One region of the Ornithinicoccus sp. genome, then DNA from elsewhere that is predicted to be linked to it. Evidence: riboswitches for the same ligand, from Rfam matches in the RefSeq annotation. Region 1 holds a riboswitch; the other holds the start of a gene.
What was found. Region 1 has a riboswitch for S-adenosylmethionine ahead of AC1QRC_RS05155 (flavin reductase family protein). Riboswitches for the same ligand answer to the same signal wherever they lie in the genome.

Region 1 (4,376 bases):
GGCCCACGTCGACAACATCGTGGTCTTCGCCCGGTGGGTGCCCGGGGCCTGAGCCGACCGGTCAGCCCTCGATCGGCACGGCCACCAGGGGGTCGCTCGTCGGCTGCTCGGAGCCGCCGGCCGGCTCGAGGGTCACCCCCACCGCCACGGCACCGCCGGACTCCCCCTCCAGGACCATCTCGGTGGTGTCGGCGCCAGTGCGCGGCATCAGCCCGGCGGAGACGGCAGTGCCGTCCTCGTGGACGAACCACAGCTGGTAGTCCTGACCCTCCGGGGCCTCCTCCATGCCCTCGGCAACGAAGACGGTCGAGTCCAACGAGGCGGCCGTCACCACCGTGACGGTCACATCCCCGAGCGTCTCGGTGTGCCGCACCGCGTCCGGGGCTTCCAACACGTCCTCGGCCACGACCACCGGCGCGGGGACGTCGTTGGTCACCCACTGCGTCACCGCCACCGCGCCGACAATGACGGCTGCCGCCGCCGCGATGCCCACCCACCAGGCGCGTCGCTCGGCCGCCGCGGCCGCTTCTCCCGTGGTGGCATCCGAGTCCTCGGCGCTGCCGAGCTCACCGTCAGCGTCGTCCTCCCGGCCCCGCAGCGGGACCACGGCCGGAGGCTCCTGCGCGATCTGCTCCAGCAGCCGCGCGCGCAGTCCCGCCGGGGGCTCCTCCTCCAGCCCGACGCTCAGGTCGACCACGGGGTCGGCGAGCTCGGCGACCTCCCGCCGGCAGTCGGGGCAGGAGGCCAGGTGCTCCTCGAACTCGGCGCGTTCCCGGTCGTCGACGGCATCCAGCACATAGGCGCCCACGAGGTCGTGCACCGTCGGCTCTGCCGGGTCGGCATCGCCGTCCCGGGTCCCGCCGGGGTCTGCGCCCCGGTGCTCCTGGTCGCTCACTGTCCACCTCCCATCGTGTCCCGCATCTTGCCCAACCCGTCCCTGATCCGGGTCTTCGCCGTGCCCAACGGCACGTCGAGGCGCTCCGCGACCTCCCGGTGGGTGAGGCCCTCGAAGTACGCGAGTTCGATGGCCGCCCGCTGGGCCGGGGTGAGTTCCCCGAGCGCGTCACGCACCCGAGTCGCCTCCATTCGTTCCTCGACCGCCTCCGCGGTGACGTCGAACGGGGGCGTGGTCCGCTGTGATTCGTAGGCGTCGTCCCTCGCGGATTGGGCCACGACGGAGCGCACCCGGTCGACCGCGCGGCGGTGCGCCAGCGTCAGCAGCCAGGAGATCGCGCTGCCCCGGTCGGGGTCGAAGGAGCTCGCCGTCCGCCACACCTGTAGGAACACCTCCTGGGTGACTTCCTCGGCCTGGGACCGGTCCCGCAGGACGCGCAGCACCAGTCCGTAAACCCGGGGCGCCGTCGAGTCATAGAGGTCGGCGAAGGCCGCCTGGTCACCACGAGCCACGGCGACCAGTCGCGTCGCCAGGGCCGGGCCGTCCTGGTCACCTCGCATCGCCCCCATCCTGCCCCATGGCGGGGCCCTCGTCCGGGAGAAGGAGGGTCGGGCGGGGCACTACGGTGTGACCATGACCGGCGAGATGGACGAAGCCCTCGCCCACTACCGGTCGCTGGTGCACCGCTGGGCCGCGCCACTGCGCACCTCCGGCTGCGCGATCTGGGTGCGGGGGCGGGACCACTACCGGGTCGGCGAGGTCGTGCACCTGCGTCGGGCGACGCCCTCCCGGACCCGCCTGGCCAGCATCGTCCGGCGCAACAGCACCGAGGGATCCGACCCCGTGACGGGGCTCATCCCGGCCCTGGGCGGCGCCGTCGTGCTGGAGCCGGTCGGCACCGACATCGCGCTCCTGGCCGACCCGCTCTCGCTGGGCGGGGTGGCTGTCGTCGTGCGGTGGGACCCGACGCGGGGGGTCACCGTCACTTCGGCCGTGGACGGGGAGACCGCAGAGGAGCACGACCTGCCCGCCCAGACCGCACCCGCCGACACCGCACCCGCCGACGCCGCACGCACCCACGCGTCACCCGCCGACGCACCACCCGCCGCAGCCCCTCTGCTCGGCGCCCTGCGGGCGGCGAGCGTCGCGGCGGAGCGCGGAGATCCTGGGCCCGGACCCGGACCCCGACCTGGCGGTCGGCCTGACCGCGGCCGAGGCCCTCACCGGCATCCGGCTCCCGCTGCCGGGACCGTTCACCCTGCTCCGCGCCGTCCACCTGCGCGTGCCGGCAGGCTGACGTCAATGCATGATGACGTCGCAGCACGCTGACGCGCTGCACTCGACTCCGGTGCCGCCGAACCACCACGCCAAGCCCGCTGATCCTGCGGCCGACCAGATCTCTCGATTGACAGGACCGAAGATCCTGTGATCGACTGGCGTCACCCATCCAGAGCGGCCGAGAGACCTGGCTCGTTGACGCCGCAGCAACCACCCCCGGCGGGGCAGGTGCTCACGCCAGGATCGATGGAGGAATCGTGCAGCACCATCAGCGCCCTCGCGCGGCCCACGCCCCGCACCTGCGTCGCACCGTCGACCTGATGCGCCGGGCGGTCAGCGCCTGTCGTCCCTGACGCGCCAGACCGCCGTTCGCAGCTTCGCCACGCACCGCATCACCCTCTCGCCTGGCCCGACCCGGGCCCCCTGCACGCACCTGATTCCAGGAGTACGCCATGACCATCAGCCTGTCCCCCACCCTTGCCCGACCCCACGCCGCGCCACCAGCGGAGCCCACCCCACCGGTGGTGGACCTACGGGGCACCTTCGCGCGGGCCGCCGCCAGCGCATGGGTCGTCACCGGCTCCGGCTCCCGGGGCCCCGTCGGCTTCACCGCGATCTCCGTCGTGTCGGTGTCGCTGTCCCCGCCGCTCGTGTCGTTCAACGTCGCCAAGACCTCCTCCTCCCTCGTGACCATCGCGCAGACCCAGCGCGCAGCCCTGCACCTGCTCGGCGAGGACCAGCAGCAGCTGGCCGACCGCTTCGCCCGCGACCGCAGCAAGCGCTTCGTCGACGACGGCGCATGGTCCTACGACGACCACGGGCTGCCAGCGGTCCACGGGAGCACCGCACGACTCATCACCCGGATCCACGACCTGGTCGACGCCGGCGACAGTTTCGTCGCGATCGCCCGGGTCGAGCACGCCGTCTCCTCGGCCGGCAATCCCCTGGTGCACCACGCCGGCCGGTTCACCCCGTTGCCCACCACGATCGGAGCCTGACATGACCGACGACACGACCGACCGCCCGAGCACGGCAGCCCCCGCCGCGACAGCCCCCACCACGGGCCAGCCGGGGTCCGACCCGCTCGCCTTCGCCTACTGGGTCCCCAACGTCTCGGGTGGCCTGGTGGTCTCGACCATCGACCAGCGGACCAACCACACGCCGGACTACAACCTCGATGTGGCCCGCGCCGCCGAACGGGTCGGCTTCGACTACGCCCTGACCCAGGTGCGGTACCTGGCCTCCTACGGGGCCGACGCCCAGCACGAGTCGGTCTCCTTCTCCCTGGGGCTGCTGTCCGCCACCGAACGTCTCAAGGTCATCGCCGCGGTCCACCCGGGACAGTGGCCGCCGACCGTGCTGGCCAAGCTCGGTGCCACCGCACAGGACCTGCACGACAACAGGTTCTGCCTCAACGTCGTCTCCGGGTGGTTCAAGAAGGAGTACACGGACCTGGGCCTGCCCTGGCTGGACCACGAGGAGCGCTACCGTCGCGCCGAGGAGTTCATCGAGGTGCTGCGCGGGCTGTGGGCCGAGGACGACTTCACCTACCGCGGCGACTTCTACCGGACCCGCGACGTCACCTTCCGGCCCCAGCCGCGACTGCAGCCGGAGGTGTTCCAGGGCGGCAACTCCACCTCGGCTCGGGCCATGGCCGGCCGCCTGTCCGACTGGTACTTCATGAACGGCAACACTGTCGAGGGAGCCGCCGAGCAGATCGAGGACGTCGGTGGCCAGGCCGCCGCGCACGGTCGCAGGGTGCGCTTTGGCATCAACGGCTTCGCCGTCGTGCGGGACACCGAGGACGAGGCCCGCGGCGTCGTCGAGGAGGTCATCGCCAAGGCCGACGTCGACAAGGTCAACGACTTCGGCAACGCGGTGAAGCAGGCCGGCGCGGCCACCTCGGACAAGAAGGGGATGTGGGCCGACAGTGAGTTCAAGGACCTGGTGCAGTACAACGACGGCTTCCGCACCGGTCTGATCGGCACTCCCGCACAGGTGGCCCGGCGGATCGTGGACTACAAGCGTGCCGGGGTCGACCTGGTGCTGTTGGGCTTCCTGCACGTGCGCGAGGACGTCGAGCGATTCGGGGAGCAGGTGATCCCGCTGGTGCGGGAACTGGAGGCACAGGAGCCGTATGCCGAGGCGTCGGCGGAGCGCACCCCGGACCCCGCCCTCGTCGGCTGAGCCGGCCGGCGCGGAC
Region 2 (4,376 bases), 540 kb from region 1:
GCCTGGTGCAGCAGATGGAGCAGGACTTCGTGGCCACCCATGTCCGTCCCGGGGTGGTGCCGCCCTCCCACGTGACGGGTTCGTGGGAGCGGCTCGGCGAGATCCCGGTGCCGGTGCTCGGCATCGTCGGCGAGCTGGACTACGTCGACCACCACCGGATGTGTGAGCGGGCGGTCGCCGCCGTGCAGGACGGGCGGGGTGTCGTGCGGATCACCGGGGCCGGGCACCTGCCCAACCTGGAGGCTCCCGAGCGGTGGGAGGACGCCGTCGACGAGTTCCTGGACCAGATCAGGGTCTGAGGGCAGGTTGTCGGGCCTGCTCGGCGGGTCGGTATCCTCGGTGCCGGTCGAGAGTTCCGGTGTCCAAGCCCTGGCTGAGCCGGACGGCAACCCTTCCGCATGGTGACGGGGTGCTCCAGGTGATGACCAGGCTGGCCCGCCCGGGTCGGCAAGCACGTATGCCGCTCTCACTCCAGGAGTTCTCAGATGGCCGTCCCGTTGGGTGTCCTCGACCTCGTTCCCGTCAGCAGCGGTGCGACCGCCGCACAGGCGCTGGCCCACAGTCGCGACCTGGTGCGTCGGGCGGAAGAGGCGGGCTATCACCGCTACTGGTTCGCCGAGCACCACCTCAACCCCGGCGTCGTCGGGTCCTCACCCGCCTTGACCATCGCGCTCGCAGCCGGGGACACCAGCCGGATCCGGCTCGGGTCCGGTGCGGTGCTCGCCGGGCACCGCACCGCGCTGTCGATAGCCGAGGAGTTCGCGCTCCTGGCCGCTGCCTTCCCGGGGCGGATCGACCTGGGTCTGGGCCGCTCGGGAGTGCGGCGGGCACCTGGGGTGGGCCAGCCGGCAGGTCCGCCCCCGTCCCCGCCCGCGGTGGCCGAGCACACCACCCCCGAGGGTTTGCTGATCCCGGCGCCGGTGGCGCTCGGGCCGTTGCTGTCCGGGCCCCGGTTCAGCGCCAGCCAGTCCCTGCTCTACCTCGAGGGCTCCCAGCCGGAGGGATATGCCGAGATCGTCACCGCGATCCAGGACATCCTGGGCGGCGCCCTGGAGGTCGAGGGACTCGCTCTCCCCGAGGCCGCCGCCGACACCCCGAGCGACCCCGAGCTGTGGATCCTCGGGAGCTCCAAGGGCGAGTCGGCGGCCCTCGCGGGCACACGGGGCCTGCGCTTCGGCGCGAACTATCACGTGGCGCCCTCCGGGGTCCTGGACGCAGTCAGCCACTATCGCGACAGCTTCGTCCCCGGAGTGGGCCTGGCGGCACCGCACGTCACGGTGTCGGCGGACGTCGTCGTCGCGCCGACCGACGAGGAGGCCGAGCTCCTGGCAGCCGGCTATGGCCAGTGGGTCGCCTCGATCCGCACCGGCCGTGGCGCGATCCCCTACCCGTCCCCGGAGGAGGCTGCGGCTGAACCGCTGCCGGCGGAGGAGGAGGCGCTCGTGGCAGACCGGGTGAGGACGCGATTCGTCGGCAGCCCCGAGCGGGTTGCCGACCAGCTCGCGGTCCTCCAGGCCGCCAGCGGCGCGGACGAGCTGCTCGTCACGACCATCACGCACGACTACGAGGCGCGCGCCCGCTCCTTCGAGCTGCTCGCCGCCGCCTGGCACGCCCGCCCCTAACTCGACCGGACGGGCGGGCTGGCGATCTAGCGGGTGACCGGACGGGTGGTCTGGCGATCTAGCGGGTGGCCGGACGGGTGGTCTGGCGATCTAGCGGGTGGCCGGACAGGTGGTCTCGCGCTGCCGGGCGGCACGCTGTCGGTCTGCCGCATCCTCACGCAACTGTCTCGGCTCCCTGCCATGGGCTGGGTGGCGGGGGTGATCTCCAGGCGACCCGTCTGGTGGCGGGTAGGACCGCCAGACCACCCGTCTGGTGGCGGGTAGGACCGCCAGCCGACCCGTCTGGTGCCGGGTAGGAGCGCCAGACCACCCGTCCGGTCGGGAGTGAGGGAGGTCACGTCGGGGAGATGCATAACGCAGTTGACTTGATCAACCAAGGTTGTGTTATGTTCATCTCGGTCATGAGCCCCAGCGTCAAGCCCTGGCTTGCTGGGCGGCAACCCTCTCTCGCAGTGGGGTGCTCCAGGTGAGGACCGGGCCGTTCGCAAGACCGCGATCGGCAAGTGCGACACCCACGGAGGTCCCTCCCTTGAAGACGGTCACCCCGGACCCGCAGCACGTCCGGACCTCGTTCGTCCCCCGCGGCATGACTCTCCTCGCGACCGCCGCGCGCCCCGAGATGCCCTCGGTGCGCGCGCGCAGTTGTTGTCGCTGAGCGACCCGCGCCCCGCACCGCCTCCGCACCAGCCCCGGGGACCCGCTCCCCGCCCAGCCCGGTCCGACGACGGACCAGCCTCCCTCCAGGAGTTTCCCTTGAGTTCTGTCCTGCCTACCCCCGAATCCCCGCTCCACCTCGCCGTGGCGCTCGACGGCACCGGGTGGCACCCCGCCTCCTGGCGCCGCGCCGGTGCCCGCGCCACCGAGGTCTTCGGCGGCCGCTACTGGGCCGACCAGGCCCAGGTCGCCGAGCGCGGTCTGCTCGACTTCCTGACCATCGAGGACTCCCTCGGCCCGCAGTCCCCGACGCCGTTGGGCAGCGGGCAGGGTCCGGACCCCAGCCGGCTGCAGGGCCGGCTGGACGCCTCGCTCCTCGCCAGTTGGGTCGCCACCCGGACCGAGCGGATCGGCATCGTCCCGACCATCACGACGACGCACACCGAGCCGTTCCACGTCTCCAAGAACCTGGCCACGCTGGACCACGTCAGCCTGGGGCGGGCGGGGTGGCGGGTGCAGACCTCCCCGAGCGCCGGGGACGCCGCCCACTTCGGTCGCCGCCCGGCGCCGTTCGGCGAGGTCCGCGACGTGCAGCAGCTGCACTCGCCGGAGGCCCAGGCCGCGTTGCGGGCGCTGTTCGAGGAGGCCGCCGACGTCATCGAGGTGGTGCGCCAGCTCTGGGACAGCTGGGAGAAGGACGCCGAGATCCGGGACGTCGCGACGGGCCGGTTCATCGACCGGGACAAGCTGCACTACATCGACTTCGAGGGCGAGTTCTTCTCGGTCAAGGGCCCCTCGATCACGCCGCGTCCACCGCAGGGCCAGCCGGTGGTGACCGCGCTCGGTCACCAGCGGATCCCCTACGAACTGGCCGCCCGGGGCGCCGACGTCCTCTTCGTGACCCCCCAGGACGACGAGGACGCGGCGGCGATCCTGAGCGAGGTGCGGGAGATCGAGGCCCTGCACCGCACCAGTGAGACCCCATTGCTCGTCTTCGCCGACCTGGAGGTGGCGCTGACCACTCCCGAGCACGGCGACGGGCCAGCGCGGCTGGCGGCGCTCAACGACCTGGCCGGCGCGGAGCACCGCTCCGACGCCCTCGTCCTCGCGTGCGACCCGACGGAGCTCGCCGACCTGACGGAGCGCTGGCACGCCCTCGGCTATGCGGGGTTCCGTCTCCGGCCGATCGAGCACGCCGTCGACCTGCCCGCGATCACCGGGGCCCTCGTCCCGGCGCTGCAGCGAGCCGGGCTGTTCCGCACGACCTACGCCGACACCACCCTGCGCGAGCGGCTCGGACTGCCCGTTGCGGTCAACCGCTACGCCACCGCGTCCTGACCACCCCGACACGAAAGAGACGCCTGACATGAGCACACCCCTCAAGCAGGTCATCCTCGGGGCGCACTTCCCCGGGGTGAACAACACGACCGTCTGGAGCGACCCCCGCTCCGGCAGCCACATCGAGTTCGACTCCTTCCGCCGGTTCGCCCAGACCGCCGAGCGCGGACACCTGGACTTCCTCTTCCTGGCCGAGGGCCTCCGGCTCCGGGAGCAGCGCGGGCTGATCCACGACCTCGACGTCGTCGGCCGGCCGGACACCCTCCCGGTGCTGGCCGCGCTGGCCGGCGTCACCGAGCACCTCGGCCTGGTCGGCACCATCAACGCCACGTTCAACGAGCCCTACGAGCTGGCCCGCCAGTTCGCCACCCTGGACCTGCTCTCCGACGGCCGGGCGGCGTGGAACGTGGTGACCAGCTCGGACGCCTTCACCGGTGAGAACTTCCGTCGCGGCGGCTACCTGGACCGCGAGCTGCGCTACGACCGGGCCGAGAGCATCGTCGCTGCGGCCCGGCACCTGTGGGACTCCTGGCAGGCCGACGCCGTGGTCGCTGACCCGGAGACGGGCCGCTTCCTGGCAGACGGCACGGTCGGGGAGTTCGCCTACCGCTCCGCGCACTTCGACATCGCCGGCCACTTCAACGTGCCGCGCACGCCCCAGCAGCACCCCGTCATCTTCCAGGCGGGGGACTCCGACGGTGGCCGGGAGTTCGCCGCGCGCACCGCCGACGCGATCTTCACCCGTCACGGGACGCCCGAGGC

Region 2: linked by a shared signal. The riboswitch ahead of AC1QRC_RS02350 (LLM class flavin-dependent oxidoreductase) and the one ahead of AC1QRC_RS05155 (flavin reductase family protein) in region 1 are both predicted to bind S-adenosylmethionine.

The regions. Positions count from the first base shown of each region.
Region 1 covers NZ_CM169976.1:984,064-988,439, reverse strand. Annotated here, with positions in the region: gene AC1QRC_RS05175 (class F sortase) at 1-52, shown strand, start outside; gene AC1QRC_RS05170 (anti-sigma factor) at 62-895, opposite strand; gene sigK (ECF RNA polymerase sigma factor SigK) at 892-1,455, opposite strand; gene AC1QRC_RS05160 (hypothetical protein) at 1,529-2,224, shown strand; SAM riboswitch class I at 2,336-2,426, shown strand; gene AC1QRC_RS05155 (flavin reductase family protein) at 2,626-3,171, shown strand; gene sfnG (dimethylsulfone monooxygenase SfnG) at 3,173-4,360, shown strand.
Region 2 covers NZ_CM169976.1:445,942-450,317, reverse strand. Annotated here, with positions in the region: gene AC1QRC_RS02360 (alpha/beta fold hydrolase) at 1-299, shown strand, start outside; SAM riboswitch class IV at 345-460, shown strand; gene AC1QRC_RS02355 (LLM class flavin-dependent oxidoreductase) at 486-1,622, shown strand; SAM riboswitch class IV at 2,020-2,134, shown strand; gene AC1QRC_RS02350 (LLM class flavin-dependent oxidoreductase) at 2,376-3,614, shown strand; gene AC1QRC_RS02345 (NtaA/DmoA family FMN-dependent monooxygenase) at 3,643-4,376, shown strand, end outside.